3 regions of the Mumia qirimensis genome follow, and region 3 is predicted to be linked to each of the others. Evidence: riboswitches for the same ligand, from Rfam matches in the RefSeq annotation. Region 3 holds a riboswitch; each other region holds the start of a gene.
The links. Region 3 has a riboswitch for cyclic di-AMP ahead of AB3M34_RS12240 (transglycosylase family protein). Riboswitches for the same ligand answer to the same signal wherever they lie in the genome.
Positions count from the first base shown of each region.

Region 1: linked by a shared signal. The riboswitch ahead of AB3M34_RS17205 (C40 family peptidase) and the one ahead of AB3M34_RS12240 (transglycosylase family protein) in region 3 are both predicted to bind cyclic di-AMP.
Region 2: linked by a shared signal. The riboswitch ahead of AB3M34_RS08905 (C40 family peptidase) and the one ahead of AB3M34_RS12240 (transglycosylase family protein) in region 3 are both predicted to bind cyclic di-AMP.

Region 1 covers NZ_CP162023.1:3,540,064-3,549,764, reverse strand. The annotation lists gene nadC (carboxylating nicotinate-nucleotide diphosphorylase) at 1-214, shown strand, start outside; gene AB3M34_RS17210 (cysteine desulfurase family protein) at 215-1,369, shown strand; cyclic di-AMP (ydaO/yuaA leader) riboswitch at 1,709-1,871, shown strand; gene AB3M34_RS17205 (C40 family peptidase) at 1,879-2,433, shown strand; gene AB3M34_RS17200 (DUF3048 domain-containing protein) at 2,505-3,542, shown strand; gene AB3M34_RS17195 (MerR family transcriptional regulator) at 3,707-4,513, opposite strand; gene AB3M34_RS17190 (YqgE/AlgH family protein) at 4,623-5,225, shown strand; gene AB3M34_RS17185 (DUF3039 domain-containing protein) at 5,266-5,529, shown strand; gene AB3M34_RS17180 (zinc metalloprotease) at 5,522-6,571, shown strand; gene AB3M34_RS17175 (DEAD/DEAH box helicase) at 6,571-8,382, shown strand; gene AB3M34_RS17170 (M1 family metallopeptidase) at 8,358-9,701, shown strand, end outside.
Region 2 covers NZ_CP162023.1:1,833,324-1,843,024, reverse strand. The annotation lists gene AB3M34_RS08930 (ROK family glucokinase) at 1-872, opposite strand, end outside; gene AB3M34_RS08925 (hypothetical protein) at 863-1,222, opposite strand; gene AB3M34_RS08920 (SRPBCC family protein) at 1,350-1,799, opposite strand; gene AB3M34_RS08915 (hypothetical protein) at 1,845-2,231, opposite strand; gene AB3M34_RS08910 (AMP-dependent synthetase/ligase) at 2,330-4,123, shown strand; gene AB3M34_RS08905 (C40 family peptidase) at 4,255-5,247, opposite strand; cyclic di-AMP (ydaO/yuaA leader) riboswitch at 5,283-5,422, opposite strand; gene AB3M34_RS08900 (hypothetical protein) at 5,545-5,808, opposite strand; gene AB3M34_RS08895 (DEDD exonuclease domain-containing protein) at 5,911-7,725, shown strand; gene AB3M34_RS08890 (Lrp/AsnC family transcriptional regulator) at 7,772-8,056, shown strand; gene trpD (anthranilate phosphoribosyltransferase) at 8,069-9,121, opposite strand; gene AB3M34_RS08880 (hypothetical protein) at 9,118-9,468, opposite strand; gene AB3M34_RS08875 (cytochrome c oxidase subunit 3) at 9,625-9,701, shown strand, end outside.
Region 3 covers NZ_CP162023.1:2,510,803-2,520,503, forward strand. The annotation lists gene AB3M34_RS12205 (maleylpyruvate isomerase family mycothiol-dependent enzyme) at 1-369, shown strand, start outside; gene AB3M34_RS12210 (MBL fold metallo-hydrolase) at 400-1,053, shown strand; gene AB3M34_RS12215 (hypothetical protein) at 1,138-1,620, shown strand; gene AB3M34_RS12220 (hypothetical protein) at 1,650-2,102, opposite strand; gene AB3M34_RS12225 (LysR family transcriptional regulator) at 2,247-3,155, shown strand; gene AB3M34_RS12230 (hypothetical protein) at 3,171-3,485, opposite strand; gene AB3M34_RS12235 (APC family permease) at 3,598-5,019, shown strand; gene AB3M34_RS12240 (transglycosylase family protein) at 5,058-5,519, opposite strand; cyclic di-AMP (ydaO/yuaA leader) riboswitch at 5,522-5,671, opposite strand; gene AB3M34_RS12245 (hypothetical protein) at 6,075-7,019, shown strand; gene AB3M34_RS12250 (TerC family protein) at 7,099-8,112, opposite strand; gene AB3M34_RS12255 (hypothetical protein) at 8,314-9,453, shown strand; gene uvrB (excinuclease ABC subunit UvrB) at 9,410-9,701, opposite strand, start outside.

The sequences.
Region 1 (9,701 bases), 1.0 Mb from region 3:
CGACACGGTCATGCTCGACAACTTCTCGCTCGAGGACCTCCGTACCGGCGTCGAGAAGGTGGACGGCCGGGCCCTGGTCGAGGCCAGCGGCGGCATCACCCTCCCGGGGATCCGCGACGTGGCCGAGACCGGGGTCGACCTCATCTCGGTCGGGGCTCTCACCCACAGCGTGACGGCGCTCGACCTGGGGCTGGACGTCGAGGTGGCGGTCTGAGTGCGCTACCTCGACGCGGCCGCGACGACGCCCGTACGCCGGGAGGTGCTGGAGGCGATGTGGCCGTTCCTCACCGGGGAGTTCGGCAACCCCTCGAGCCACCACGCGCTCGGTGACGCGGCCGCGCGGGCGCTCGAGTCCGCCCGGCGCGACGTCGCCGCCGCCGTGGGCGGACGCGCCGCGGAGATCGTCTGGACCTCCGGCGGCACCGAGGCCGACAACCTCGCCCTGAAGGGGCTCGCCCTCGCCCGGCCGCGCGGCCGCCACGTGGTCACCTCACGCATCGAGCACCCGGCGGTTCTGGAGGCGTGCGGCTACCTCGAGCGCCACCACGGGTTCCGCGTCGACCACCTCGACGTCGATGCGCGAGGCGTCGTAGACCTCGATCAGGCCCAGCGGTTGATCGGTCCGGAGACGGCGGTCGTCTCGGTCATGCTGGCCAACAACGAGATCGGGACGCTCCAGCCCGTCGTGGAGCTCGCCGAGATCGCCCGGCGTCACGGGGCGCTGGTGCACACCGACGCGGTCCAGGCGATGGGCGCGGTCGCGGTCGACGTGGCCGATCTCGGCGTCGATGCACTCTCGCTGAGCGGCCACAAGCTCGGGGCGCCGAAGGGGAGCGGAGCGCTGTGGGTACGCCGCGGGTTGGCGCTCGAGCCGCTGGTGCACGGGGGAGGCCAGGAGCGCGGTCGTCGTTCGGGCACGGAGAACGTCGCGGCCGCGGTCGGCCTCGCCGCGGCGTTGTCGCTCGCGATCGAGGTGACGCCGCACGGGCCACGTCCCCGTGGACCGGTCGCGGACCTTGCCCGGGCCCGTGACGAGTTCGTCCGCGAGGTCCTGGCCGGTGCCGAAGGCGCCTTCCTGACGGGCGACCCTGTACGCCGCCTCCCCGGCCACGCCTCGTTCTGCTTCCCCGGCACGGCGGGAGAGGCCGTGCTGCTCGGTCTGGAGCAGGACCACGGCATCGTGTGCTCGAGCGGTTCCGCCTGTGCGGCTGGCTCGGACGACGCTTCGGAGGTGCTGCTCGCGCTGGGGATCGAGTCGGAGGTGGCTCGTACGGCGGTGCGCTTCACCGCGTCAACGCCTGCGGACCTCGAGGGGGTCGCGGCGGCGGTGGTGGACGCCGTACGCGGGGTCCGTTCACTCGCAGGCTGACGGTCGACCCGGACGGTTTGTCCACTCTGTGGCGGTTCGGCTCGCTTCCGGCCCGACCTCTTGTTATCGTCCTGTGACGCTATCGAGATAAATCGTGATCATCGTCACGGGCTGCCTCGTAGATCCCTGTGATAGCAGGCTTCGACCGCTGGACGTGTGCCCAAGAACATGGTGGGTGACATTCGACCGGTTTGAGCCCTTGGGAGAGATTGCCTACTGTTGCCCGCGGCCCGGATTCGGCCACACAACCGCATATGGGGTCAGACCGGGACGCGACCGGGTCGGACCGCACAACTGAACATCGTGTGTGGGAAACGCCGAACCCTGCCCGCCTGCACACGCCCCCTTTCACCGACACACCGACGGGCAGGAGCGGAGGAACCAACTCTGCACGAAGACCGCTCGCGGTCATGCGTGCTCGGGGTGAAGTCCTTTCACAGGGCAGGGCCATCCTTCGGCCCTAATCCGACAGCTCACTTCGCAGGCGTGGAAGGGAAACCCCACACAACATGCTCGCGACCCCCCGGATGCGGCGCCTCGTTGCGCTGCCTATCGCATCGCTCGCTGCCCTCGCCATGGTCTTCACGACCGGCCAGTCCGCCAGCGCTGCCACCTCCACCACCACGACCAAGACGGCGACCGCCTCGAAGCTCAAGGCCTCCACGGCCAAGCAGCTGAGGCAGGCCAGGGCCAAGCAGCGCCGTGCGAACCGCATCGGCACCGCCGCCCGCGTCGCCGCTCGCCAGAAGGGCGATCCGTACCGCTACGGCGCCAGCGGCCCCGGCGCGTTCGACTGCTCGGGCCTGACGTCGTACTCGTTCCGCAAGGCCGGGATGAAGCTCCCGCGCACCGCGAACTCCCAGTACCAGCGCGTCCGCAAGATCAAGAAGCGCAACATCCGCAAGGGCGACCTCGTCTTCTTCGGTGGATCCCGCAAGTACCACGTGGGCATCTACTGGGGGAAGGGTCGCATCCTCCACTCGCCGTACTCCGGCAGCCGGGTGAAGGTCGAGCGGATCTGGACCCGCGGCTGGTCCGCGGGCACGCTCCGCCTCCGCGGCTGATCCGACCCGTACATCACGACACGGCAGGGCCGGTGCCTCGAGGGGCACCGGCCCTGCTTCACCATGGGAGCATGCCCGTGAGCACTCACCCCCGAACCGCGGTCCGCGCGACGCTCGTCGCCGCAGCCCTCCTCCTCGCCGCTGCCTGCTCGGGCGGAGGCGACGAACAGCCTGCCGCGAAGCCCACCACGGCGGCCACACCGGACGCGAGCCGCAAGGCCGCGACCCTGGTCCGCGCGAACCCCTTCACGGGCATCGCGTCCGAGAAGGGGCTCCCCGACCACCCCTCGTTCCTCGTCAAGATCGAGAACACCGACGCCGGTGCGCCGCAGTACGGGCTCTCGCGGGCCGACCTGGTGGTCGAGGAGCTCGTCGAGGGCGGGCTCACCCGCCTCGCCGCGATCTTCTACTCGCAGACGCCGTCGAAGGTCGGGCACGTACGCTCCACCCGCACGACCGACATCGCGCTCGTCAAGCCGACCGGCGGACACCTGATCGCCTCCGGCGGTGCGGGTGTCGCGGTCCGCAAGATCAAGGGCGCCGGGGTCGACTTCCACAGCGAGGACACCGGCAACCTGCCGCTCACGCGCGACCCCGCCAAGAACGCTCCGTACGACCGGCTGCTCGACCTCGACGCCTACGCCGAGAAGTACACGTCGGCGAAGGCTGCAGTCCCTCCGCCGTACCTGACCTTCGGTCCCCAGCCGACCCCGGGCACCCGCAAGGCCACCGCCTTCTCGGTGCGGTTCTCCGCGGGCACGGCGACGCGCTGGCAGCTCGAGTCCGGCCACTACCGCCGGGTCAACGGCCACGCGGAGAAGGGCAAGGACTTCAAGCCCGACACCGTCCTCGTCCTCTACACGCGACAGGGCGACGCCGGCTACCGCGACCCTGCCGGCAACCCTGTCCCCGAGACGGTGTTCACCGGCAGCGGGAAGGCCGCCGTGCTCAGCGGTGGCAGGATGCTCGACGCGCGCTGGAGCAAGAAGAACGCGTCCGCGCCGATCACGCTCGTCGCGGGCGGCAAGCCCGTGACGCTGAAGCCGGGCAAGGTCTTCATCGAGCTCGTCCCGCAGGGCAACGGCGGCGTCTCCGTGACCGCGCGCTGACGCGAGGAACGTCACAGCCGCCGACCCGTGGTTCGGCGGCGAGCGTCGCCTAGCATTCACGGCAGAGCTTCGGTCCTGCCCGGCCGTCCCTCCCTCCAGTGCCGGGTAGGGCCGTTCTCTCTGTCCGGGGTCGGTCGCGTCCCCGGACCGGCTTCGAGGGCCCGCTAGGACTTCGGGCCCTGCTCGCCCAGCGCCTCGAGCTCCTCGCCCAGTGCCTCGTCGATCGCGTGCGCCAGCTCGTCGCGGAACACCGCGACGACCGCCTGCGCGGCCACGGGGAGCAGGTTGGCGATGGCGGTGACGATCTCCTGCCAGCGCTCGTCCGGCATGCCCTCCTGCACGAACGGCTGCCAGATGTCGTCACGGACCCGCTGGACAAGGTCGTCGGCGACCGCACGGAGCGGCGGTGTCATCGCGGGGAGCAGCTCCAGGACCGTGTCCGGGCGCAGACCGAGCGAGATCGCCGAGGCGCCCGCGCGGACGACCTCGGGGTGGTGCACCTCGAGGGTGTCGTCGTCGACGATCGTGGCGAGGCCACGCTCGACGAGCCGTTCGGCGAGGTCGGCGTCGCGGGGGATCCCGGCGAGCGCGGTGAGCCCTGCGCGCGACATCAGCTCGCTCTCGGGCTCGCGAGCCAGCGGCGAGTCGAGCACGGTGATCAGGTCGAGCGCGTAGTCGGCCGTCTTGGGGGTCTTGTCCAGAAGTGCCTTCTCGACCGCCTGGAGGGTGAACCCCCGCTCGAGCAGCGTCCGGACGAGCGTCAGCTGGTTGACGTGCGACTGCGAGTAGTAGCCCGTCCTGCCCTCCAGCCTCGGCGGAGCGAGAAGACCTCGGCTCGCGTAGGCGCGGACGTTGCGCACGGTCATGCCGACGCGGGATGCGAGCTCGTCGACGGTGAGCTCGTCGACGGTGACCTCGCCGGAAGGCTGCACGTCGACAGCGGGCTCGGCATCGTGGTGGGTCTCGGGCATGTCGTCCTCTGGTCGCGGCCGGTTTCGTCATCCTAGGCCCTGGATCACCCGTGAGGGCGCCACCACGGCGTACGCTGAGGTACGGCTGCTCGTGACGTGAGGAGGGGCGATGACCGAGTACGAACCCGCGGAGACGCCCGATGAGCTCTCGCCGCGACACCGGTCGTACCGAGGGCGTCTGCTGGTCGCCACGCCGCTTCTCGGTGGAGGCCCGTTCTACCGCTCGGTGGTGGTCCTGCTCGACCACGACGGAGGCGGCGCGCTCGGCGTGATCATCAACCAGCCGTTGGACGCAGCCGTCGCCGACATCCTTCCCGAGTGGTCGACGGTCGTGTCGAGCCCGACGGCGGTGTTCTCGGGTGGGCCGGTCTCCTCGGACTCCGCGCTCGCGGTCGGCGTCCTTGCCCCGGGTGACACTCCGCCCGTCGGCTGGCGGGAGATGTACGACGGGGTCGGACTGGTCGACCTCGACCTCCCCGCGCGCGCCGCGGATGCCGGTCTCCGCGGGGTCCGGGTGTTCGCCGGCTACGCCGGCTGGAGCCCGGGGCAGCTCGAGGGCGAGATCGCCGAGGGCTCGTGGGTGGTCGTGGACGCTTTCGACGACGACCTTCTCTCACCGAATCCCGAGGCGCTCTGGAGGCAGGTCCTTCGGCGTCAGGGCGGCGATCTCGCGATGTTGTCAACCTTCCCCGACGACCCTCAGCACAACTGATCGACTAGGGCGCAGCCCGCGCCTGGCATAGACTGCCGGGGTGTCGACGACCTTCAGCCCCGGAGCCCAGACGTCATCCGACGTCCGCACTCAGCCGCGTCTCGACGATGGCGACCACGAGCGCTTCTCGCACTACGTCCCGAAGGACAGGCTCACCGAGGCGATGATCGAGGGCACGCCGGTCGTGGCGCTCTGCGGGAAGGTGTGGGTGCCCAGCCGCGACCCGCAACGGTTCCCCGTGTGCCCGGAGTGCAAGGAGATCTGGGAGTCCCTGAAGTCGGGCGACTCCGGTGACGATGCCTGACCGCCGCCGGCGGGTGCACACTCGCGCGTACGGCGTCGGGCTGCTCGCAGCTCTCCTGGTGGCCGGGCTTTTCTCGGCCACGTCGTCCGCTGCTGCTCGGCAGCCGGCGACGGCCGACTCAGACGGGCGCCTCGGGGCCACGACGCCCCGAGCACATGCTTCCGACGACTGCGACCCCGCAGAAGCGCTCGCAGCCCGCGCGATCAAGGGCGTCGACGGAGTCGTGCGCGGTCCCGAGCCGTCCGCAGCGACGATCGAGGCGTACGAGCGTGACTTCGCACGGAGAGCGGCGGCGCTCGACGCCGCCAGGACGGGCTCAGGAGACAAGGGCGACGCAGGCGACGCGCCGCGCCGCATCACGGTGAACGTCTACGCCCACGTGATCAAGCCGTCGGCCGGCAGCAAGACCGTCAGCCGCGCCAAGGTCCGCCGTCAGATCAAGATCGTCAACCGCGCGTTCGCCGGCAAGCAGTGGGGGCCGGCGCGCACGACGCGCATCCGCTTCAAGCTCAAGAGCACCGGCTACACCGTCAACCGCGCGTGGTACTACGCCGGTCTCGGCTCGAAGGAGTCGCGGCAGATGCGCAAGGCGCTCCACCGCGGCAAGAAGCGCACCCTCAACCTCTACATCGGTGCGCCGACCGTGCAGGGCGACCTCCAGGTCCTCGGCTACGCGACCTTCCCGCAGCGGCCCGCGAGCAAGCTCGCGACGGACGGTGTCGTGATCCACCGCGGGACCCTGCCGGGCGGCGGGTTCCGCCGCTACAACAAGGGCGACACCGCGGTGCACGAGATCGGGCACTGGCTCGGGCTCTACCACACGTTCCAGGGCGGGTGCGGCAAGAAGGGTGACCGGGTCGCCGACACGCCCCGCGAGCGGATCCCGAGCTTCGAGTGCCCGCGCGGACGCGACACCTGTCCGAGCCCGGGGGAGGACCCGATCCACAACTTCATGGACTACTCCTACGACCGGTGCATGCACCACTTCACGGCCGGTCAGACCGAACGCATGCGCAAGCTGTGGCGGGTGTATCGCCGCTGATGTCCGGGGCCGCACACCTCCCTCCGGCCTATCCAGATCGTGCAGCATGGGGCACCGCCCCGAAGCTTCGCGCGTGGCAGGCCGACGCGATCTCGCATTACGCCGAGCGCAATCCACGTGACTTCCTCGCGGTGGCGACGCCCGGCGCCGGCAAGACGACCTTCGCTCTGACGGTCGCCGCCCAGCTGCTCGAGCGCCGCGTCGTCGAGCGGATCATCGTCGTCGCACCCACCGACCACCTCAAGACGCAGTGGGCCGAGGCGGGCGCCCGTGCCGGCATCCCGCTGGACCCGTCCTTCAGCGGACGCAGCGGTGCGATGGCGGCCGACTACAAAGGCTTCGCGCTCACGTACGCCGGAGTGGCGACCAACCCGACCGCGTACCGTCTTCGCACCGAGCGCTTCCGCACGTTGGTGATCCTCGACGAGGTCCACCACGCCGGCGACGCCCTGTCGTGGGGTGACGCGGTCAGCGAGGCCTTCGAGCCCGCCACGCGGCGGCTTGCGCTGACCGGCACCCCGTTCCGGTCGGACACCAACCCGATCCCGTTCGTGACGTACGCCCCGGGCGACGACGGCATCGGCCGCAGCGTCGCCGACTACTCGTACGGCTATGCAGAAGCGCTCTCCGACGGGGTCGTCAGGCCAGTGCTCTTCATGGCCTACTCGGGCGACCTCCACTGGCGCACGCGCGCTGGCGACGAGGTTGCCGCGAGGCTCGGCGAACCGATGACGAAGGACCTCACCGCACAGGCCCTCCGTACGGCGCTCGACCCGACCGGCTCCTGGATCCCGTCCGTGCTCGCCGCTGCCGACAAGCGGCTGTCCGAGGTCCGTCGGCACGTGCCCGACGCCGGGGGGCTGGTGATCGCGAGCGACCAGAACAGCGCCCGCGCCTACGCCAAGATCCTCCGTGAGATCACCGGCACGGGCCCGTCGGTCGTGCTCTCGGACGAGAAGGAGGCGAGTGCCCGGATCAGCGCGTTCGCCGAGTCCGACGAGCGGTGGATGGTTGCCGTACGCATGGTCAGCGAGGGCGTCGACGTGCCTCGCCTGGCCGTCGGCGTGTACGCGACCACGACGTCGACGCCGCTGTTCTTCGCCCAGGCCGTCGGGCGCTTCGTGCGTGCCCGCAAGCGCGGCGAGACGGCGACCGTGTTCGTGCCGAGCGTGCCGCGCGTGCTCGGGCTCGCCGCGGAGCTCGAGGTGGAGCGCGACCACGTGCTCGGCCGGGTCGGCGGCGACACGGACGACCCGCTCGCGCTCGACGACGAGCTGATCGCCGCTGCCCAGGCGACCGAGTCCACCGCCGACCTCGAGCCGTTCGAGTTCCAGGCGCTCGGGAGCGAGGCGTCGTTCGACCGGGTCCTGTACGACGGCGGTGAGTTCGGCCACGAGGGTGAGGTCGCGGTCGGGTCCGAGGAGGAGATGGACTTCCTCGGGATCCCCGGTCTGCTGGAGCCCGACCAGGTCCGGGAGCTGCTCCGGCACGCCCGGTCGAGACGCGCTCAGCGCGGACGGGACGCGGACGCCGCCGACGGCACGGACGACTCGGAGGCGGCTGCGTCGGCGGCACCGGACGCGCCCGCGCAGCCCGACGAGCCGAGCACGCACGAGATGCGTGCGCTGCTGCGCCGTGAGCTCAACGGTCTCGTCGGCGCGTGGCACCACCGCACGGGCCAGCCGCACGGCGTCGTCCATCACCGGCTGCGGGAGGAGTGCGGCGGGCCGGCGGCGGTGAGCGCCTCCGTCGACGACCTGCGGACCCGGATCGACAAGATCAGAGAATGGGCCAGCCGACCTTCTCGATGATCTATCGTCACGGCATGCGCATCGCCGCCGTCGCCCTGTCGACCGCCTTGGTGGTCGGGCTCACCCCGACACTGTCCGGCACGCCGTCGGCTGCGACGGCCGAAGCCGCCACGTCCGAGCATCCGGCAGCCGTGGCCGCTGCGGCGGCGCGACCGGCCGTGGGCGGTGGCAGCGCAGGCGACCCGTACGTCCCCGGTCACGGCAACCGCGGCTACGACGTCCGCCACTACCGGATCACGGCCACCCTGCACCCTGACAAGCGGCTGGTCGGTCGGACCCGCGTCACCGCGGTGGCGTCGAAACGACTGCGACGGTTCAACCTCGACCTCGTGCTCGACGCGACGTCCGTGCGCGTCGGCGGCCGCCCGGCTCGCTTCTCCCAGCGCGGCCGCGAGCTCGTCGTCACGCCGCGCCGCGCGGTCCGCAAGGGTGCGCGCTTCACGGTCACGGTCGCGTACGCCGACCGACCGACCGAGGTGACGCACCAGGGTCTGCGGCCGTTCCTCGCGACGAGGACGGGCGCGGTCGTGGTGGGTGAGCCGGAGTCCGCGCCGTGGTGGTTCGCGAGCAACGACCACCCGAGCGACAAGGCGACGTACGACATCCGGCTGCGTGCGGCACACGGCACCGAGGCGATCAGCGTCGGGCGGCTCGCGGGGCGCAGGAACGTCGGCGACCTCACCCAGTGGCGGTGGGTGATGCGCCGGCCGATGACGACGTACCTCGCCTTCGCGGCGTGGGGCGACTTCCGCATCGTGCGCGAGCGTGCCGGCGGCGTGCGCTACCTGTACGCGTACGACCGTGGTCTCAGCAAGGGAGTGCGGACCCGCGCCGTCCGCTCGCTCCGCCGGACCCCGCAGGTCGTCCAGTACCTCGAACGCCACCTCGGCCCCTACCCGTACGCCGACCTGGGTGGCGTGGTCACGACAGCCGACCTCGGGTTCGCCCTCGAGACGCAGGCGCGTCCGGTCTACGAGGACGGCTTCTTCACGCGCGGTGCAGGGCTGGAGCCTGGCCGCAACACGTCCGTGGTCGCTCACGAGGTGGCCCACCAGTGGTTCGGCAACGCGGTCTCGCTGCGCCGGTGGCGTGACATCTGGCTCAACGAGGGGCTCGCGACCTACCTCGAGTGGATGTGGGACGAGTCGCAAGGACTCGGCACGGTCGACTCGGTCTTCGACGACTGGTACGAGTACGGCGGCCGCTCGTTCTGGCGCCTCCCGATCGGCGACCCCGGTCCGGACCGGATCTTCGACCACCGCGTCTACGTCCGGGGTGCCATGGCCGCGCACGCGCTCCGCGACCGGATCGGTGACCCG
Region 2 (9,701 bases), 680 kb from region 3:
GCCTGGGGACGATAGACCGGGGCCGAGAGCGAGCGGAGGAACGCAGCCTTCGCCGGCGCCATGAGCAGGTCTCCGGCCTTCGCCACCCCGCCGCCGATCGCGACCACGCTCGGGTCGATCACCGCAGCCAGCGTCGCGATCCCCTCGCCGAGCCACCGCCCGACGTCGGCGATCAGCTCGATCGCCAAGGGGTCGCCCTTCTGGGCCTGCTCGGTGACCATCTGGCCGGTGATCTGCGATACGTCACCGTCGACGAGGGCCGCGAGCGGCTGCGCCTGCTCGATATGGGCGTCGATGCGGTCACGGGTCTCGCGGACCAGCGCACGCCCCGAGGCGTACTGCTCCCAGCAGCCGTACTGACCGCACCCGCAACGGATCCCCGCGGGAACCATCCGCAGGTGCCCGATCTCCCCGGCGACGCCGTACGCGCCGCGGTCGAGCCGACCGCCCTGGATGATGCCACCGCCGATCCCCGTGCCGACGGTGACGAGCAGCATGTCGTCGACATCGGCACCCGCCCCGAACCGGAACTCGCCCCACGCGGCCGCGTTGGCGTCGTTCTCGATCACGACCGGCAGGTCGACGAGCGCCTCGATGCGGTCGGCGAGGGGCTCGTCCACCCACTTGATGTTGGGTGCGAAGAGGACCGTGCGTCGCCCGGCGTCGACGAAGCCGGCCGCGCCGACGCCGACGGCCTCCACGTCGTGGTCCTTCTTGAGCGCGTTGACCGACTGGGCGACAGCCTCACCGATCTGCGTGGCGTCCGTCGCCGGCGTCTTCACCCGATCCTGAGCGATGATCGTGCCGACCTCGTCGACGACAGCGACGGCGATCTTCGTCCCGCCGATGTCGACCCCGACCGTCACTCCCATGGTCCATCCTTCACGTCGTTGTTCTGCAGTCCGTCGTCACGCGGTCCGGGGTCGTCCGGTGGTGGCTCCTGGCGTCCCCACGACTCCACCACACCACGCGCTGCGAGCGTCAGCGACGCCAGCGCCGCCGTCAGGTGCTCGGCAACCTCCGGCCGTGCGCTCCGCACCACCGTGATCAGCTGGCACAGCGGGCAGAAGTCGCACGACTCCGGGCGCGGCACGTGGTCGTGGTCGGCGCGACCGCCGGCCTGACGCGCGCCGTCCTCGGCCTGGTCGGCGAGCACGCGTGCGAGCTTGAGCGCCTCCTGCACCAGGGAACCGACATGATCACCGCTCGATGCTGCCGTCATGCCTCTCCTCGTGCCGGAAACGTCGGTGCCGCGCACGCGCGTCGTCCGATCCTAGCGAGAGCGGCAGCACCAGGCTGCGGGCCGGGCCTCCGGTGGACGACGCGCGCGGGCGTACGACGTCGGCCCGTCACGTGGTCGGCGACTCGACGCGCTTCTTCAGGCCTTTGAGGGCGGTCTCGATGATGACCTTCTCGGCCTTGCGGCGCAGCATGCCCAGGAGCGGGATGGAGACGTCGACGGCGAGGCGGTACGTGACGCGGGTACGACCGTCGCCGAGGGGGTCGAGCACGTAAGCCCCGTCGATGCCCTTGACCATCGCACCGGGCTGCGTGACGTTCCAGTCGACGGCCCGGTCGTCCTCCCACCGGTAGCCGAGCGTGTAGGTGTCACGGATCGGGGACGCGTCGAGGACGAACTGGACCTCGACGGCACGGGCGCCGAACTCGTCGAGCTCGACGACCTTCGCCTCCTTCACGCCGGTGGCCCACGACGGGTACGAGGCGAAGTCGGCGATGACAGCCATGATCACGCCCGGCTCGGCGTCGATCACGATGTCGCTCGTCGTCTGGTCGGTCATCGAGTGCCCTCCTGACTCTGCGCGCTGGCGCCCGCTCCGCCGACCCTATCGCGCACGGTTCGGCGCGTCGCCGACGGCGCGGCCGACGTCCAGCGAGTCACGCACGTGGGTGACCCACCGCTTGAGGCGCTCGTGGTACGTCCGGTCGATCCGCCGCCCCGCACGGGTCGAGGTCGTCGCGTCCGCCGGGTCGGCCTGAAGGAAGACGTGCACGACGGTGCCCTCGGGCATCGCCTCCAGCCACACCTCGGCCGTCCCGTCGAGCTCGCCGCTCACCCGCCACCGGCGGCCGAGGTCGCCGCGGTCGTCGAAACACCGCAGCTCGATCTTCGGCAGTACGGTGGACCAGGCGGACTCGGAGCACATCGCATCGACGAGCAGACGCGGAGGAACCGCGACGTACGTCTGGTCGATCACATCGACGACCGGCATCGTGGTCTCCGTTCCAGGTGTCTCGACCGATGAATGTAGCCTGCCCCAGGGGGTTTTCGTCGATGTCGGCGAAACCAGATCGCTCGATCGGAGGCAGAGTGCGAACCTACGCGACGCCAGCCAGGTACCAGGTCCCGGACACCGGCAGCATCACGGACGACGTCGTCGTCCGGGTGGAGGCCGACCCGAACCGGATCGGCTTCCAGCGCAAGGTGGACGGTGCGTGGGTCGACGTGACCATCGCGCAGTTCCGCGACGAGGTCGTCGCCCTGGCCAAGGGCTTCGTCGCCGCCGGGATCGCGCCCGGCGACCGGGTGGGCATCCTGTCCCGCACCCGGTACGAGTGGACTCAGATCGACTACGCGCTCTGGTGGGTCGGCGCCGTGTCCGTCCCCATCTACGAGTCGTCGTCGGCCGAGCAGGTCAGCTGGATCCTGTCGGACTCCGGCGCGGTGGGCTGCGTGGTCGAGAGCACCAGCCACGCCGAGCGCGTCGACGGCTGCCGTCCTGACCTCGGCGACCTCAAGGACGTCTGGTGCATCGACGCCGGGCTCGACCCGCTGGTCGAGGCCGGTGCCGTCGTCAGCGACGAGGACGTCGCTGCTCGCCGGTCGGCCGTCGCCCCCGGTGACCTCGCCACGATCATCTACACCTCTGGCACGACCGGCCGCCCCAAGGGTGCCGAGCTGACCCACTCCAACTTCATGTTCGAGCTCGGAGACGCGATCGACCTCCTGCCAGAGCTGTTCGACCGCGACGACGCCGTGACGCTCCTCTTCCTGCCGCTCGCCCACGTCTTCGCGCGGATCATCGAGGTCGGCTCGATCCGTGCCGGCGTCACGCTCGCGCACACGCCTGACGTCAAGAACCTGCTGCCCGAGCTCGCCGAGGTCCAGCCGACGTTCATTCTGGCCGTGCCGCGCGTGTTCGAGAAGGTCTACAACGGCGCCAGCCAGAACGCGCACGCCGCGGGCAAGGGCAGGATCTTCGACGTCGCGACCTCGACGGCGATCACGTACAGCCGGGCCCGCGAGGCGGGCAAGCGCGTCGGCCCGGTCCTCAAGGCCAAGCACACGCTGTTCGACAGGCTCGTCTACGCCAAGCTGCGCGCGGCGATGGGCGGCCGGGTCGAGCACGCCATCTCGGGCGGCGCACCCCTCGGCGAGCGCCTCGCGCACTTCTTCTCCGGGATCGGCATCCCGGTGATCGAGGGGTACGGCCTCACCGAGACCACGGCCGCACTCGCCGCGAACACCGCGGCGGACTCCAAGATCGGCACGGTCGGACGTCCGTTCGCCGGCACCGAGGTCCGGGTGGCCGACGACGGCGAGCTCCTCTTCCGCGGCGGTCAGGTGTTCCGCGGCTACTGGAACGCCCCCGAGGCCACGGCGGCGGCGATCGACGCCGACGGCTGGTTCCACACCGGTGACGTCGGCGAGATCGACTCCGAGGGCTTCATCACCATCACCGGGCGCAAGAAGGAGATCATCGTCACCGCCGGCGGCAAGAACGTGGTCCCGGCGGCGCTCGAGGATCGCATCCGCGCGCACGTCCTCGTGAGCCAGGCGGTCGTCGTCGGCGAGGGCAAGCCGTTCGTGGGGGCGCTCATCACGCTCGACCAGGAGGCCGTCGGGCCGTGGCTCGAGCAGCGCGGCAAGTCCGCCGACACCCCGATCGCCGAGCTGGCCGACGACGACGAGGTCGTCGCAGCTGTCCAGGCTGCGGTGGACGAGGCCAACTCGCACGTGTCCCGGGCCGAGTCCATCCGCAAGTTCCGGATCCTCTCGATCGACTGGACCGAGGAGGGCGGCCAGGTGACCCCGACTCTCAAGCTCAAGCGCAACGTGGTCATGCGTGAGCACCGCGACGACGTGGAGGCGCTCTACCTCTGAGTGGGCGCGCGCACGCTCGTACGCGTGAGCGCCTCTATCGGCACGAAGAAGAGCCACGGCCCACCGAGGTGGGCCGTGGCTCTTCTTCGTGTGGAGCAGCCGCGAGCACCCGGAGGTGCAAGCGGCGCGGGTCACCCGACGCGGCGAACTCCGGACACCGGCATCACGTTGACCGAGACGATCTCGACGCTGCGACCGGGTCGCGGCGCGTGGACGAGCTTGCCGTCGCCGATGTAGATGCCGACGTGGCTCACCGGGCTGTAGTAGAACACCAGGTCGCCAGGGCTCATCGACGACTGCGACACCGACGACCCCATGCCGGACTGGGCCGACGAGGAGTGCGGCAGGGAGACCCCAGCGGCGCCGAACGCCGCCATGGTCAGGCCGGAGCAGTCCCAGCTGCCGGGGCCGGCTGCGCCGTACGAGTAGGGCTCGCCGAGCTGGGCGAGGGCGAAGTCGATCGCCGCCTTGGCGCGGCCCGACGCGTTGACCTTCGGCGCGCTCGTCGACGGGCGGTCGTCGCCACGCGTGGTGTCGTCGTCGTACACCTGGGCGCGCTCGACGGGCGTCAGGCTGTCGACGAGTGCCTCGGCCTTGCTGACCTTCTCGTCGAGCTTGGCCTTCTCCTTCTTCATCGACTTCTCGGCGTCCGAGATGAGGTCGAGCTTCGCGGAGAGCTGCTTGCGGCGCACCTTCAGCTCGGCGGCCTCGCGCTCGTACGCGGACAACCGGTCGGCCTGCGTCGTGTTGTAGGACTGCATGGCGGTGAGGCCGTCGAGGAACTCGTCGATGTCGTCGCTCGCGAGGAGCTGCGTCGTCGGTCCCATCGGCGAGCTCGCCAGGCGGTCGGTGACGGTCTTGGCGAAGGCGCTCCGCACCTCTTCGACCTCGGACTGCTGCGCCTTGACGTCGGCGCGAAGCTTCTTGACCTGCTTGGTGGCGCCGTCGACCTCGTGCTGGAGGTCGAGGTAGCGCTCGTTGGCCTGCTCGGCCTCGTGGCCCAGCTTCTCGACCTGACGCTTGGCTTCGGACAGGCTCGGTGTCTCGGGATCCGCTGCACTCGGTGACGCGGTGAGCGTGGCAGCGAGGACCAACCCGGATCCGGCGGCGACGGCTGCCCTCATCGACAGCTTTCGGCCATTCCGCACAGGGACGGACTCCTCACGTTCTCGACGCCTGCCGGGTGAGCTGACGGGTTCGGGCCAAGAACGTGCCCTACCGTCCGATGGACGGATTCACCCCAGGAACTTGGGTCCCCGACTCCGACGTCGATCCGGGGGATCTCGGCCGAACTAGGCGGCGCGCCTGCGCTCTCCGGGGTAGAGAACTCCTCAGGCACGCGAGCCTCACCCTATGCGCCAACCCGGTGCGGAATCAACGCGGCCGACAAGATTGTGGGGCCGCTCGCACAAATTGAGCGCTCAGGCGTCCTCGACGACCTCGCCGTCGACCGGATTCACCAGGCGCAGCGGTGGAACCAGCCCGGCAGCGCTCAGCGCCTCGAGGGCCGCGCCCTCGTCGGCGTCGAGGCTGACGCCCTCGTCCGGAGCGCCGAGGAGCGCGGTGACGACGCAGTCGCCGCAGGCAGCCGGGCGCGCGAGGCACCGGCCGCAGTCGATGGTCAAGAGCTCGCCGTGGCCCGTCGCCGGTCCCGGCTGCTGCTGGAGCACGCGAGATTCGTCCATGTCAAGGACGCTACGCAGCCGCTCTGACAGATTGTCCGTACGGCGACACGCCGGGGTCCGATCGCACCGGACGTGTCACTGCCCGCGCCTAACGTCAGGGTCATGGTCCCTGCCCCCGCCGCCGCCTCGGCTCTGCCCTCACCAGCGCCGTCACCGGCACCGATCAGGGGCGTCCAGGGCACGCTGGACGAGCTGGGGCGCGACCTGTCGGACGTCACGTTCTGCGTGGTCGACCTGGAGACGACAGGTGGTTCCGCGGCCGCGGGTTCGATGATCACCGAGATCGGCGCCGTCAAGGTCCGTGGCGGCGAGATCCTCGGTGAGTTCCAGACCCTCGTCGATCCCGAGGGGCCGATCCCGACCTTCATCACCGTCCTCACCGGCATCAGCGACGCGATGGTGGTCGCCGCACCGCGCATCGGCGAGGCGCTCCCGTCGTTCCTCGAGTTCGCCCGCGGAACCGTTCTCGTCGCCCACAACGCACCGTTCGACCTCGGGTTCCTCAAGCACTTCACCCAGCGCCTCGAACTGACGTGGCCGGGGTTCGAGAGCCTCGACACGGCGCGCATCGCCCGGCGTGTCCTCCTCCGCGACGAGGTCGCCAACTGCAAGCTCGGCACGCTCGCGCGCCACTTCCGCTCGAGCACGACCCCGAACCACCGCGCGCTCGCCGACGCCCGCGCGACGGTCGACGTCCTTCACGCGCTGCTCGAGCGGCTCGGCACGATGGGCGTCACCACGATGGAGGAGCTCGCGACCTTCAGCTCACGGGTCAGCGCGGCCCAGCGCAAGAAGAGCCGGCTGGCTGAGCACCTGCCGCACTCGCCCGGCGTCTACCTCTTCCGTGACCGCAACGACCACGTCCTCTACGTCGGCACCTCCAAGGACCTCCGCGCCAGGGTCCGCTCCTACTTCACCTCGAGCGAGACCCGCACCCGGATGGGCGAGATGGTGGCGCTCGCGACCCGCGTCGAGGGCATCACCTGCGCGACGGCCCTCGAGGCCCAGGTGCGTGAGCTCCGTCTCATCGCCCACCACAAGCCGCCCTACAACCGCCGGTCGCGGCACCCCGAGCGCGCCACCTGGATCAAGCTCACGCGCGAGCCGTGGCCCCGCCTGTCGTTCGTCCGCAGCACCGACGAGGACGCCGACTACCTCGGCCCGTTCACCCGCCGCTCGACCGCTGAGACGGCCGCCGCAGCGCTCTACGAGGCGTTCCGGATCCGGCAGTGCTCCGGCAGGCTCCCGCGTCGTCCTTCGCGCAGCGCGTGCGCACTCGCCGAGATGGGGAGCTGCCTGTCCCCGTGCGACGGCACCGCGAGCCCCGAGTCGTACGCCGCCGAGGTCGACCGTGTGCGCGAGGCGCTGGTCCGCGACCCGGTCGACGTCGTGGACGCGTCGACCGACCGCATGCGCACGCTGTCCGACCAGGGCCGCTTCGAGGACGCCGCCCGCGAGCGCGACAGGCTCGTGACGCTCCTGCGTGCCACCCACCGCAGCCAGCGGCTCTCGACGCTCTTGTCGTGCGCGGAGGTGGTCGCTGCCCTCCCCCGCGACATCCAGTGGCGCGAGTGGGAGGTGCACGTCATCCGCTACGGACGCCTCGTGGCGTCGGGCGTCATGCCGTCGTCGGCCGCGTCGGCACCCTGGGTCGAGGCGCTGCGCACGACGGCGGAGACCGTGGTCCCCGACACGGCACCGGCTGCGACCGCCGCCGAGTCCGAGCTCGTCCTGCGGTGGCTGGAGACCGACGGCATCCGCCTCGTCGACCTCGACGGCGTGTGGGCGAGCCCCACGCGGGGAGCCCGACGACACCTCCCGCTCATCGAGGCCGCGGAGCGTTCCCGGGCGGTCGCCGTGCCCTTCGACGAGGCCCGCGGAGAGGGCTGGCGCACCGAGCACCGGCCCCGCCGATGACGAGTAGGCTGCAGCCCGTACGCCGACGCAGCCGCCAGGAGGCCCCGTGATCACCGCGATCGTGTTCATCAACGCCGAGGTCGACCGAATCCCCGAGGTCGCCGAGGAGGTCGCCGCCCTCGACGGTGTGAGCGAGGTCTACTCGGTGACCGGACACATCGACCTGATCGCCCTCGTACGCGTCCGCCGCACCGAGGAGATCGCCGACGTGGTCGCCGACCGCGTCAACAAGGTGCCCGGCGTCCGCTCGACCGAGACGCACATCGCGTTCCGCACGTACTCGCAGCACGATCTCGAGGCCGCCTTCAGCATCGGCGGCGACTTCGAGTAGCCGCGGCGCTGCTCAGACCTCGCGGCGCGAGGCCTCGGCCCAGTCGGCGAGCGCCTGGCGCGCCGCGCCGGAGTCGAGCGCGTGGCGAGCCTCGCCGATGTTGCGCTCCATGCGGGTCAGGAGGTCGTCCTCGCCTCCCTCGTAGGCGGACAGCCCCGCGGCGGCGTTGAGGACCACAGCGTCGCGGACCGGCCCCTGCTCCCCCTCCAGGATCCGCAGGAAGACGTCGGCGTTGAAGGCCGGGTCGCCACCGCGCAGCCCCTCGGCAGGCGAGAAGGCGATGCCGACCTCACGCGGGTCAAACGACTGCTCGGTGACGGTCTTCTCGCCGTCCGGACCTGCCACGACCCACACGGTCGACGTGGTCGTCGTGGTGATCTCGTCGAGGCCGTCGTCCCCGCGGAACACGAGGGCGTCGAGCCCACGGCGCGCGAAGACACCGGCGACGACGCCGGCCATCCTGGGGTCGGCGACGCCGACCGCCATCGCCGCCGGCTTCGACGGGTTGGTCAGCGGGCCCAGGAAGTTGAACGCGGTCGGGATGCCCAGCTCCCGCCGGGGGGCCGCCGTGAACCGGAACGACGCATGGAACACCGGGGCGAAGCAGAACGTGATGCCGACCTCCGTCGCCAGCGCAGCCACGCGCTCCGGAGTGAGGTCGAGGCGCACGCCCAGCTGCTCGAGGACGTCGGCGGCGCCGCTCGCGCTCGACGCCGCGCGGTTGCCGTGCTTGACGACCAGCGCGCCCGCGCCCCGCATCGTGACCGCGGACATCGTGGAGATGTTCACCGTCTTGGCCCGGTCGCCGCCGGTGCCGACGATGTCGACCGTACGTCCGGGCACCTCGATCAACGACGCGTGCTCGAGCATCGTCGCCGCGAGCCCCTCGACCTCGGCGACGGTCTCCCGCTTGGCACGCAGCGCGACCGCGAAGCCCGCGATCTGCGCCGGCGTGGCGTTGCCGGAGAGGATCTCCTCCATCGCCCACGAGGTCTGCTCGCCGGTCAGGTCCTCGTGCGCGATCAGCTGGCCGAGGATCTCCGGCCAGCGGGGGCCTTCGGTCATGCCGGCGCCGCGGCGGAGGGCGTCAGGAGGCCCAGGACGGCGTTGGCCAGCTTCATCGGGTCGATCGGGTGGGGTGACACCCCGTCGGCCCGGGACCAGGTCGCGAGCCACGCGTCCTGCTCGCGCGCCGTCAGCACCAGCAGCGGCGGGCACCGGAAGATCTCGTCCTTCAGCTGGCGCGCGACGCCCATGCCCCCGGCCGGGGTCGCCTCGCCGTCGAGGACGGCCAGCGCGATCCCGCCGGCGTCCATCTGCTGCAGCACCACGGGCAGGGTCGCGCACTCGACGTACTCCACGGGCGGCAGGTCGGGATGGATCCTGCGTCCGAGGGCGGTGGTCACCTGCATGCGCGTGTCGGCGTCGTCGGAGTAGACGAGGACGCGCAGGGGCGAGCGGTCATGGGGCGCGACGGCGGTGCTGGGATCGGTCACAGCGTGATCGTAGCGACTCGTCAGCGCCAGAGGCAGGGGCCGGGGATGCCCCGGCTTCAACAGGGGTTAATAATGACACCCGTGGCGACGACATCTGTGATCCCAGCATCCCGCCTGCACGGGCAGCCGAACCGACCCTCCCAGGTCAC
Region 3 (9,701 bases):
CCGGAGCTCGCCTGGGACCGCGTCGTCCTCCACCGGCCCGGCCGGGAGATCCCGGGGTCGTGGATCCCGATGCTGCGCGCCGGGGAGGTCATCCTCCACCACTACGACCTCGACCTCGGGTACGAGCCGGACCAGTGGCCGGGCGGCTGGGTCTCCCTCGCCCTGCACGACGCTGCCCGTGAGCTGACCGACCGGGCCGGCGAGCCGCTGGCACTGCGGGCGATCGACTCCGGGTTCGGCGTCGGCGACGGCGGAGGGCGTACCGTCTCGGGCACACAGGCGGACCTGCTCGCCTGGGTCACCCGAGGCCGGGTGGGCCCCAGCCTCACCACCGCGGGCGACCTGCCCGAGCTCGGACCGTGGCGCTGAGCCAGCGTCGTACCCACAGGAGGAAGAACGATGTCGTACACCGGCAAGGTCAACGTCGGCGGGACACCGGACGTCCATGAGCTCGCCGACCTCATCATCACCAAGGTCGCCGTCGGACCGATGAGCAACAACGCGTACGTCCTGCGCTGCCGTCACACCGACGAGCAGGTGCTGGTCGACGCCGCCAACGACGCGGGCACGCTGATCGACGTGATCGGCGACGCGGGGCTCGCCGCCGTCGTCACCACGCACGGCCACGGCGACCACTGGCAGGCCCTGGCGGCGGTCGTCGAGGCGACGGGCGCCCGCAGCCTCGCCGGCGCCGACGACGCCGAGGCGATCGGCGCCCCCGTCGACGCGGTGCTGACGGCGGGCGACGAGGTCGCCGTCGGACGGTCACGGCTCGAGGTCATCCACCTCGTCGGGCACACGCCAGGGTCGATCGCTCTCCTGTACGACGACCCCGACGGCATGCCGCACCTCTTCACGGGCGACTCGCTCTTCCCAGGCGGTGTGGGCAAGACGTGGTCGCACGACGACTTCGTCAGCCTCATCGACGACGTGGAGCGCAAGGTGTTCGACCGGCTGCCCGACGAGACGTGGTTCTACCCGGGTCACGGCGACGACTCCACGCTCGGGGCGGAGCGCCCGCACCTTGCGGAGTGGCGGGAGCGCGGCTGGTAGGCGCCCCGTCGCTTGACAGGCCCACTGACCGTGGCGAGGGTTGGTTGCGGTCCGCAACCCCGACGACGTCAAGGAGACCCGCCCGTGCTTCGACGCACCGTGCTCGCACTCATCACCGCGCTCGCTGTCGTGCTGGCGACACCGACGCTCCTGTCCGCTCCGGCCGACGCCGCCGGCAAGAGGACGCAGACCTACTCGGGGTCCGGCCTGCGCGCGAGCCTCACGGTCGACTTCAAGCCCGGCTTCGAGTGGACCCTGCGCGGCTGGGTCAAGGACGTCTGCGACTCCAAGGGCCGCGGAGACGGCCGGGGTGTGTACATGGAAAACCCGGACGCCCTCGTCAAGACCAAGAAGAACGGCTGGAAGGTCGTCGGCGGCTGGTTCGGCCAGGGCAGCGACACCAACGGGTGCGGCAACGGCAAGGTCAAGATCAGCAAGCGCCGCATGACGCAGACGGGCAAGACGATGAAGTTCGAGGCCCTGCGCATCAAGGTCTGCGCACGGAAGGGCAAGAACGATCCGGCGCCGCTCTGCTACGTCCGCGTCTGGTACAACCCCTACTACTGAGCGGCCGGCCGCACGCCTGACGTCGAGGCTCAGGCTGCGACAGCGACGCCGCGGTCGGAGAGAGCGGCCAGCTCGGCCGTGGTCATCCGCAGGGTCGGGTCGCGCTCCTCCCACACCTCGTCGAGGACGTGCTCCTCGAACGCCGGGGCAGCGGGTGCCGGCGCCGAGACGACAAGCGCCTCGCATGGCTCGAGATCAGCGACGGACTCAGCGGCCGCCTCGCGGTCGGCGCGCTTCTTGGCGTGGATGACCCACAGGGTCTGCCCGCCGATCACCACCCAGATGAGGTTCGCCGCTGCCGACGGCCAGATCCCGTTGAAGGCCGCCACGCCACCCATCAAGCCGGCGCCGAGGAAGTTGGCGGACTGGTAGCGCGCCGAGGCTGCGTTCCAGCGTCCGCGGCTGACGAGAAGGTACGCGGCTGCGCCCGCGACAGCGCCGAACCACCCGAGGGCGGTGACGAAGTCGGCGACCGAGAACATGTGCGGCTCCGAAGGGGTCGTACGTGGATGAGGGGAAGGTGTCTCCGTCCGGGCCTGGCCAGCGGCGGCGACATGTCCCAGTGTGCGCGGCGAACACCTTAAGCACAATCGAGCCTTTCTTGATCAGCCATTTAGCATTGCTGAATGGCTGCCATCGATCCCCGCAGGCTCGCGTTCCTCCTCGCCGTCTACCGCACGGGCGGCATCCTGGCCGCTGCGGATGAGTTGAAGGTCACACCGTCTGCCGTGTCGCAGCAGATCGCCCGCCTCGAGTCGGAGGAGGGCCTCGACGTCCTGGTGCGCGGGCCACGCGGGGTCACCCTCACCCCGGAGGGACGCGTGCTGGCGGAGGCGGCGGAGCGGATCGAGGCCGAGCTCGTCGAGGCCCGGAAGACGCTCGCGACGATGGGTGACGACGTGTCCGGGCGGGTCGCGCTCGGAGCGTTCCAGACGTCGATCCAGGCGATCGTCGGGCCGGCTCTCGGCTCGGTGCGCGAGGACTTCCCCGGGATCGAGGTCGCCGTCACCGAGCACGAGCCCGACGACGCGCTGCGCCTGCTGCGGGCCGGTGACCTCGACCTCGTCCTGCTCGAGCAGGACGAGGACGCCCCCGGCACGACGCCCCGCGGGACTCACGACGTCATCCTGCTCGACGAGCCGTGGCGCGTCGTCATCCCCACTGCGTTCCCGACCCCGACCCAGGCCGCCGACCTCGCCGAGGCATCCTGGCTCGGAGCCGAGCGCCACACCGCGGCCGCGCGTGCGCTGGAGCGCCTCGCGGCCACGCTCGGGGGCAGACTGCGCACCGTCCACCAGGTCATGAGCTTCGAGGCGGCGTACGCCCTCGTGGCCGCCGGCGAGGGCGTGGCGCTCGTGCCGGCCCTGGCGCTGCAGCGAGGCGTACCGTCGGGCGTCGAAGTCGTGCCGCTCCCCGGCCTGGGGTCGCGCCGTGTGGTCGCGCGGCACCGGCAGAGCCGCCGCGAGCCCGGACCCGCGGTCTCGACGGTCCTCGACGCGCTCCTCGCCGCGGCCACGCAGGTCGACCTGCTCTGAGCGCGGCGTACGCCTCTACTTCGACGCACTGTGGCCGCCGGCCGACCCTGTGGCCCGACCTGGACGGAAGAGCGGACGGTCGGGGTTCGCCGGACGCAGCTTCGCGGCAGACACCCACTGCTCGACCAGCGTCCCCTCCCCCGCCGTCCCGGGCACGAACGCGACCCGCGCGACCCAACCCTGCGACTCACGCCGCCACTCGATGACGAGTCCCGGATAGGCGTCGGTCTCGTACCGGCTCAGCTGGACCCACACGTGCCGGACGCCACTGCCCCCGCCTGTCGGAGCGACGGAGCGCTCGTCGTTGCCGTAGCGTCTGTTCGTGCCCACGCGGGCAAGGATACGCCCGAGTCGAACACATGTTCGACCAACGCCATGGTTCCTCTTGCAGGGCGCATCGCACGGCACCAGAGTGGACGTGAACGCCGACGAGAGGGTCACCATGAGCGAGAGCGGCAGCGACACCGCGAGAACGGACCCCGACGGCCCGCCGGAGCTGCGGCGCTTCCTCACGCCGAAGCTGCTCCTGCTGTTCATCGTCGGCGACATCCTCGGCACGGGCGTCTACGCCCTGACGGGTCAGGTTGCCGCAGAGGTCGGGGGCGCCGCGTGGCTCCCGTTCCTCCTGGCGTTCGCCATCGCCACGCTCACCGCCTTCTCCTACCTCGAGCTCGTCACGAAGTACCCGCAGGCGGCCGGCGCGGCGCTCTACACGCACAAGGCTTTCGGGATCCACTTCCTCACTTTCCTCGTCGCGTTCGCGGTTCTGTCCTCAGGCATCACGTCGGCGTCGACAGCGTCCCGCGTCTTCTCACGCAGCCTCGACCAGGGGTTCGACCTGGGGCTGGGCGAGAACGGCATCCTGCTCGTGGCACTGCTCTTCATGCTGCTGCTCGCGGCGGTCAACCTACGGGGCGTCGCGCACGGCATCATGACGAACGTCGTCCTGACCCTCGTCGAGCTCACCGGCCTCCTGCTCGTCCTGTTCGTCGGCCTGTGGGCGATGTCGCAGGGCGACGCCGACTTCTCCCGCGTGGTCGCATTCGACACGCCGGAGGACAAGAACGTCTTCCTCGCCGTGACGACGGCGACCTCGCTCGCGTTCTTCGCGATGGTGGGGTTCGAGGACTCCGTCAACATGGCGGAGGAGACCAAGGACCCGGTCTCGACGTTCCCCCGCATCATGCTGACCGGCCTGTCGATCACCGGCCTGATCTACGTGCTCGTCTCCATCACGGCGGTCGCGCTGGTACCCGTCGGCCAGCTCGCCGCGAGCGAGACGCCGTTGCTCACCGTCGTGGAGATCGGCGCCCCCGACCTGCCGATCGACGAGATCTATCCGTTCATCACGATGTTCGCGGTCGCGAACACCGCGCTGATCAACATGCTGATGGCGAGCCGCCTGCTGTACGGCATGGCGAAGCAGCACGTCCTCCCCGCGCCGCTCGCGCACGTCGGGCGCCGGAGCCAGACCCCCTGGGTCGCCATCCTCTTCACCACGCTGCTCGCGCTCGGCCTGATCACGTACGTGTTCAACGCCAGCGACGACGCCGTCACCGCGCTCGGGGGGACGACCGCGCTGCTGCTGCTCGGCGTGTTCACGATCGTCAACATCGCGGTGCTCGTGCTGCGCCGCGACCGTGTCGACACGAACCACTTCGTCGCGCCGACGATCATCCCGGTGATCGCCGGCATCACCTCGCTCTACCTGGTGACGCCGCTGTCCGGCCGCGATGCCGAGCAGTACGAGGTCGCGGGGCTGATGCTGGGCATCGGCGTCGTCCTGTGGGCGATCACGTGGGTCATCAACCGCGCCTTCTTCGGCGAGCGCACCTACGTGAAGGACCCCGCCGACCTCGAGTGAGGTCGACGGGGTCCGTCCGGTGCTGCGTCAGCGACGGATCACCAGAAGCGCTTGCGCCACCAGCGCGGGAAGAAGCCGATCGCTCCCGCCTTGGCCACGCGCTCGCTCCTGGCGAATCCCTGCCACTTCTCGCGCTTGTGCTTGCTCGTGAGCCCGAGCTTGCGGGTACAGCCGGGCCATGCGCCCCAGCCCTGCCCCTTGAGGACCTTCTCCGCGACCGCGATCTGCTCGCGGCGCTTGGCCTTGTACGCCACCGACGCGTACTTCTTGCCCCCGTAGGCGCGCCACGTGCCGGGATTGAACTGGAGGCCGCCGTGGTAGCCGTTGCCCGTGTTGATGTGCCACCGACCGCCCGCCTCGCACTTGGCGAGACGCTCCCAGGTCCTGTCCTTGGCTGCGCTGGCCGGTGAGCTGGTGAAGACCAGCAGACCGGCGACGAGCCCCGCGAGCGCGAGCGAGATGGCGACGCCGCGCTTGGCGGCGCGCAAGACGTTGTTCATGAATGTTCCTTCACAACGCCTGAGGGGTTAGCTGTCGGGTTCGGGCCGAAGGTGCCCGGCCTTGCCGCGTGGTGCGCGACGAGGCTTCACCCCAAGGAGCCGTGGCTCCGGATATGGGTTCCCCACTCCCGCCCGTTCGATGCTCGTGGTTCGCCGGCCCCGTGACCGGCCTTCCGGGGTAGATCTCGCTCGTGGGCGGGACTCGGCGTCGAGCAAGATCCCAGTCAGACTAACCCACCCAAACAAGACATCAAGGGATAGAAGCCGCTTGGGGTGAAATAGCGCCCCCTCGACCGCGCTCGCTCCCGGCGCGGTGAGCCTGGTCCCACCGGCGACGCCTCGCGGTGAGCCTGGTCCCACCGGCGACGCCTCGCGGTGAGCCTGGTCCCACCGGCACGTGCCGCGGTGGGACCACGCTCACCGCTCTCCGGACCTCAAGGCCCGCAGGCCACCCGCACGCCAGCTGCTCGTCCACACCCGCGCGGCCGAGGTAGGCGTCCACAGCAGGAGTACGAGACACGGCGGCTTCCGTGACGTCTCGCGTGTGATGGCGGGGTGCCCGCGCCGACGCCGATTCCCGACTCGCTCCTCCACGGCCCGTTCACCCGCGCAGAGGCGAAGCGCACCGGCCTTCCGTCGAAGGCCCTCCTCGGCAAGCGGTTCACGCGCGTCCATCCGCGGGTGTGGGTCCACGTCGACCACCCGATGTCGGACCTCGACCTCATCACCGCTGCGGCGCTCGCCGCACCGTCGTACGCGAAGCTCACCGATGCCGCGCGGCTCCGAGCCCTCGGCTACGACGATCTTCCGCTGCGTCCGATCTGCTTCGTGGTCCCGGACGACCACCATGTGGCGCTGGACGGAGTCCTCGTCCACCGGACCAAGACCATGCCGCCGCTCGACGACGTCGGAGCGACGCCCGCCGCCGCGTTCATCGGGTGCTGCGCCGAGGAGCGGTTGATCGACCTGATCGCCGCCGGTGACTGGCTCGTCCGGCACGGCCATACCTCGATCGCCGCGATCGTCGAGCTCGCGGCACGCGACGACTGGCGGCCCGGCGCCGCACGAGCCCTCGAGGTCGCCCCTCAGCTGAATCCCCGCGCCCGGTCACCTCGGGAGTCCAAGCTGCGCGCCTACCTGGTCGCCGCGGGACTGCCCGTGCCGGAGGTGAACGTCGAGCTCGAGGTCGACGGCAGGATGCTCGGTTGCGTCGATCTCCTCTACCGCCGCTGGATGCTCGTCATCGAGTACGAGGGCCGACAGCACGCGGAGGACGACCACCAGTTCAACGTGGACATCAGTCGGTACGAAGGGTTCCGCGACCGCCGCGTCACGTACGTCCAGGTCACCAACGGCCGGTTCGCGAACCCGCGCGCTCTTGTGATCCTCGTGCACCAGAAGCTGGTCGCGTGCGGCTACGACGGCCCAGCACCGTCGTTCGGCCAGCGGTGGCGTGACCTGATCGCTCCCGTCCCGGGCGCGCACGCACGGCGGCGGTGAGCCAGGTCCCACCGAAACCACTTCGGGTGGGACCCAGCTCACCGCCGCATCGTGCAAGCGCTCGTGACTGCAGCCCGCGTCAGGTCTGCGGGATGTCCTCACGCTCGTCCGGGCGCTGCGGCGGCGGCTGGTTGCGCGTCTTCCACAGGCTCGCGGCCGCCGTGAACCCGAGGACCACGATGATCACCGCGAGGCTCATCAGCGTCGGGATCTCCGGCACGTCCACGTGCTCGCCACCGTTGATGAACGGCAGCTCGTTGGTGTGGAGCGCGTGCAGGGTCAGCTTGATGCCGATGAACGCGAGGATCACGGACAGGCCGAGCGAGAGGTAGACCAGGCGCTGCAGCAGTCCGCCGAGCAGGAAGTAGAGCTGACGCAGACCCATGAGGGCGAAGATGTTCGCCGTCAGGACCAGGTACGGCTCCTTGGTGATGCCGTAGATCGCCGGGATCGAGTCGAGCGCGAACAGCAGGTCCGTGCTGCCGAGCGCCAGGATCACCAGGAACATCGGCGTCAGGAACCGCTTGCCGTCGATGCGGATGGCCATCTTCATACCGTGGAACTCGTCGGTGACGCTGAAGTGGCGTTCGGCGAACCGGACGACCGCGTTGTCGCCGGCTTCCTCGTCGTCGTGGTTGCGGTAGCTCTTGACCAGGCCGTACGCGGTGTAGACGAGGAACAGGCCGAAGATGTAGAAGACCCAGCTGAAGTTGTTGATCGCGGCAGCGCCGAGCCCGATGAAGATCGCACGGAAGATCAGCGCGAGGATGATGCCGATCATCAGGGCTTCCTGCTGGTAGACCCTCGGCACCTTGAAGCTCGCCATGATGATGATGAAGATGAACAGGTTGTCCACCGAGAGGCTGTACTCGGTGAGCCAGCCGGTGAAGAACTCGAGACCGTACTGGCCGCCGTGGAAGCTCGAGACCCACACACCGAAGGCGATGGCCAGCCCGACGTACACCGAGAGGGCGAGGCCGGCCTCCTTCATGGAGGGCTCGTGCGGTCTGCGGGCGATCACGACGACATCGAAGAGGAGCACGGCGACGGTGACGCCGATCGTGATCCACCACTCGAGGGGTGTGACGTTCATACGGTGTAGTTCCTCCGGTCGGATCGGGTGTCTGAGCCGGAGGTCTCTTCCGCCGAGCAGGCATGCAGCACCTGGCACGACTCGACGCGCCGGGCCGCAGCGGCAGCCGTGATGACGACAGGTCGACGAAAGGAATACTCCCCTCCGCGCGCCATTCTGCCAGAGCGTGCACATGGCACCGGCACGCGAGATGCTCTCGGGGTGGTTGTGAAGCACCTCCGGCTGGTCGACAGGCCGGCAAGCGCGACAGCGCGCGACGCCCTGCTGAGACGCGGCAAGCGCATCGACGTCGCGACCCTGCTCGACGACGCGGTGCTCCGCGCCCAGGAGACCGACGTGCCCGGACGCGCCGCCGTCTCGGGATTCACGTGGGAGCCTCACGACTCGGGCACCGAGCTCTGGTACCCGCAGGGCGTCACGACTTCCGCGGACGCCACAGGCAGCGGGGCCGCAGGCACGAGCGGCCGCAACGTCGTGGTCGTCAGCTGGTACGCCCATGAGGGCGCGCTCCGCAACGGCGCACGCCTCACGTTCGTCGATCTCGACACCCTCCACTACCGGCACGTCCTGCTCGTCCGCGCACGGCGTACGCCGTGGGGGGTCTGCATCCTGCCGGTGCCGATCCACGCCGGCGGCATCGCCTGGTACGGGCCGTACCTGTACGTCGCGGCCACGAGGGCAGGCGTGTACGTGTTCCGCGTGGAGGACCTGCTCGAGCTGCCCCCGCGCCGCCGTAAGGGTGTCGCTGGGCGGCTCGGGTACGACATGGTGCTACCCGTGCACCACCGCCTCACGTCGCGTGGGCGCGACGCCGGCAGCCGCGTCCGCTACTCGTTCCTCTCGCTCGCGCACGGGCTCCCCGACACCGACTCGCCGCCCGCGCTGGTCGCCGGCGAGTACGGCGGTGTCGGCAAGACGCAACGGCTGTGGCGGTACGCGTTGGACCCCGAGACGCACCTCCCCCGGCGGGGCGCCGACGGGCACGCCACTCCGGACGAGCTGCATCCTGACCAGTCACCGCGGATGCAGGGAGCGACGGTCCTCGACGGCACCTGGTACGTGACGACGAGCCAAGGGCGCGGCAACGCCGGCGATCTGCTGGTCGGCGAGCCGGGGGCGTTCCGGCGGCACAAGCGCGTCCTGCCCACGGGGTGCGAGGACATCGCCGCCTGGCCGCAGCGACGCCAGCTCTGGAGCGTGACGGAGTGGCCGTGGATGCGCTGGGTGTACGCGGTCGACGCCGACGCCTGGCCGGGTCCGGTCGCGCCTCCACCGGCCGAGCAGTCGGGCGCTCGGCCTATCCCGCCCCGGCCGCCTGCATCTGGCGCAGCTCCTTCTTGAGCTCACCGATCTCGTCGCGCAGCCGCGCGGCCACCTCGAACTGGAGCTCCTCGGCGGCGGCGTGCATCTGTGTGTTGAGCTCCTGGATCAGCGCAGCGAGCTCGGAGGCCGCCATCGTCGACGTGTCGACGTGGGTGCCGTCGCCCGACGCGCCCACCAGCGGCACCGGGGACTTGCCACGCGACTGCGCCCGTCCGGAGCCCACGAGCTGCTCCAGGTCGGCGTCCTCGCGGGCCAGCATGTCGGTG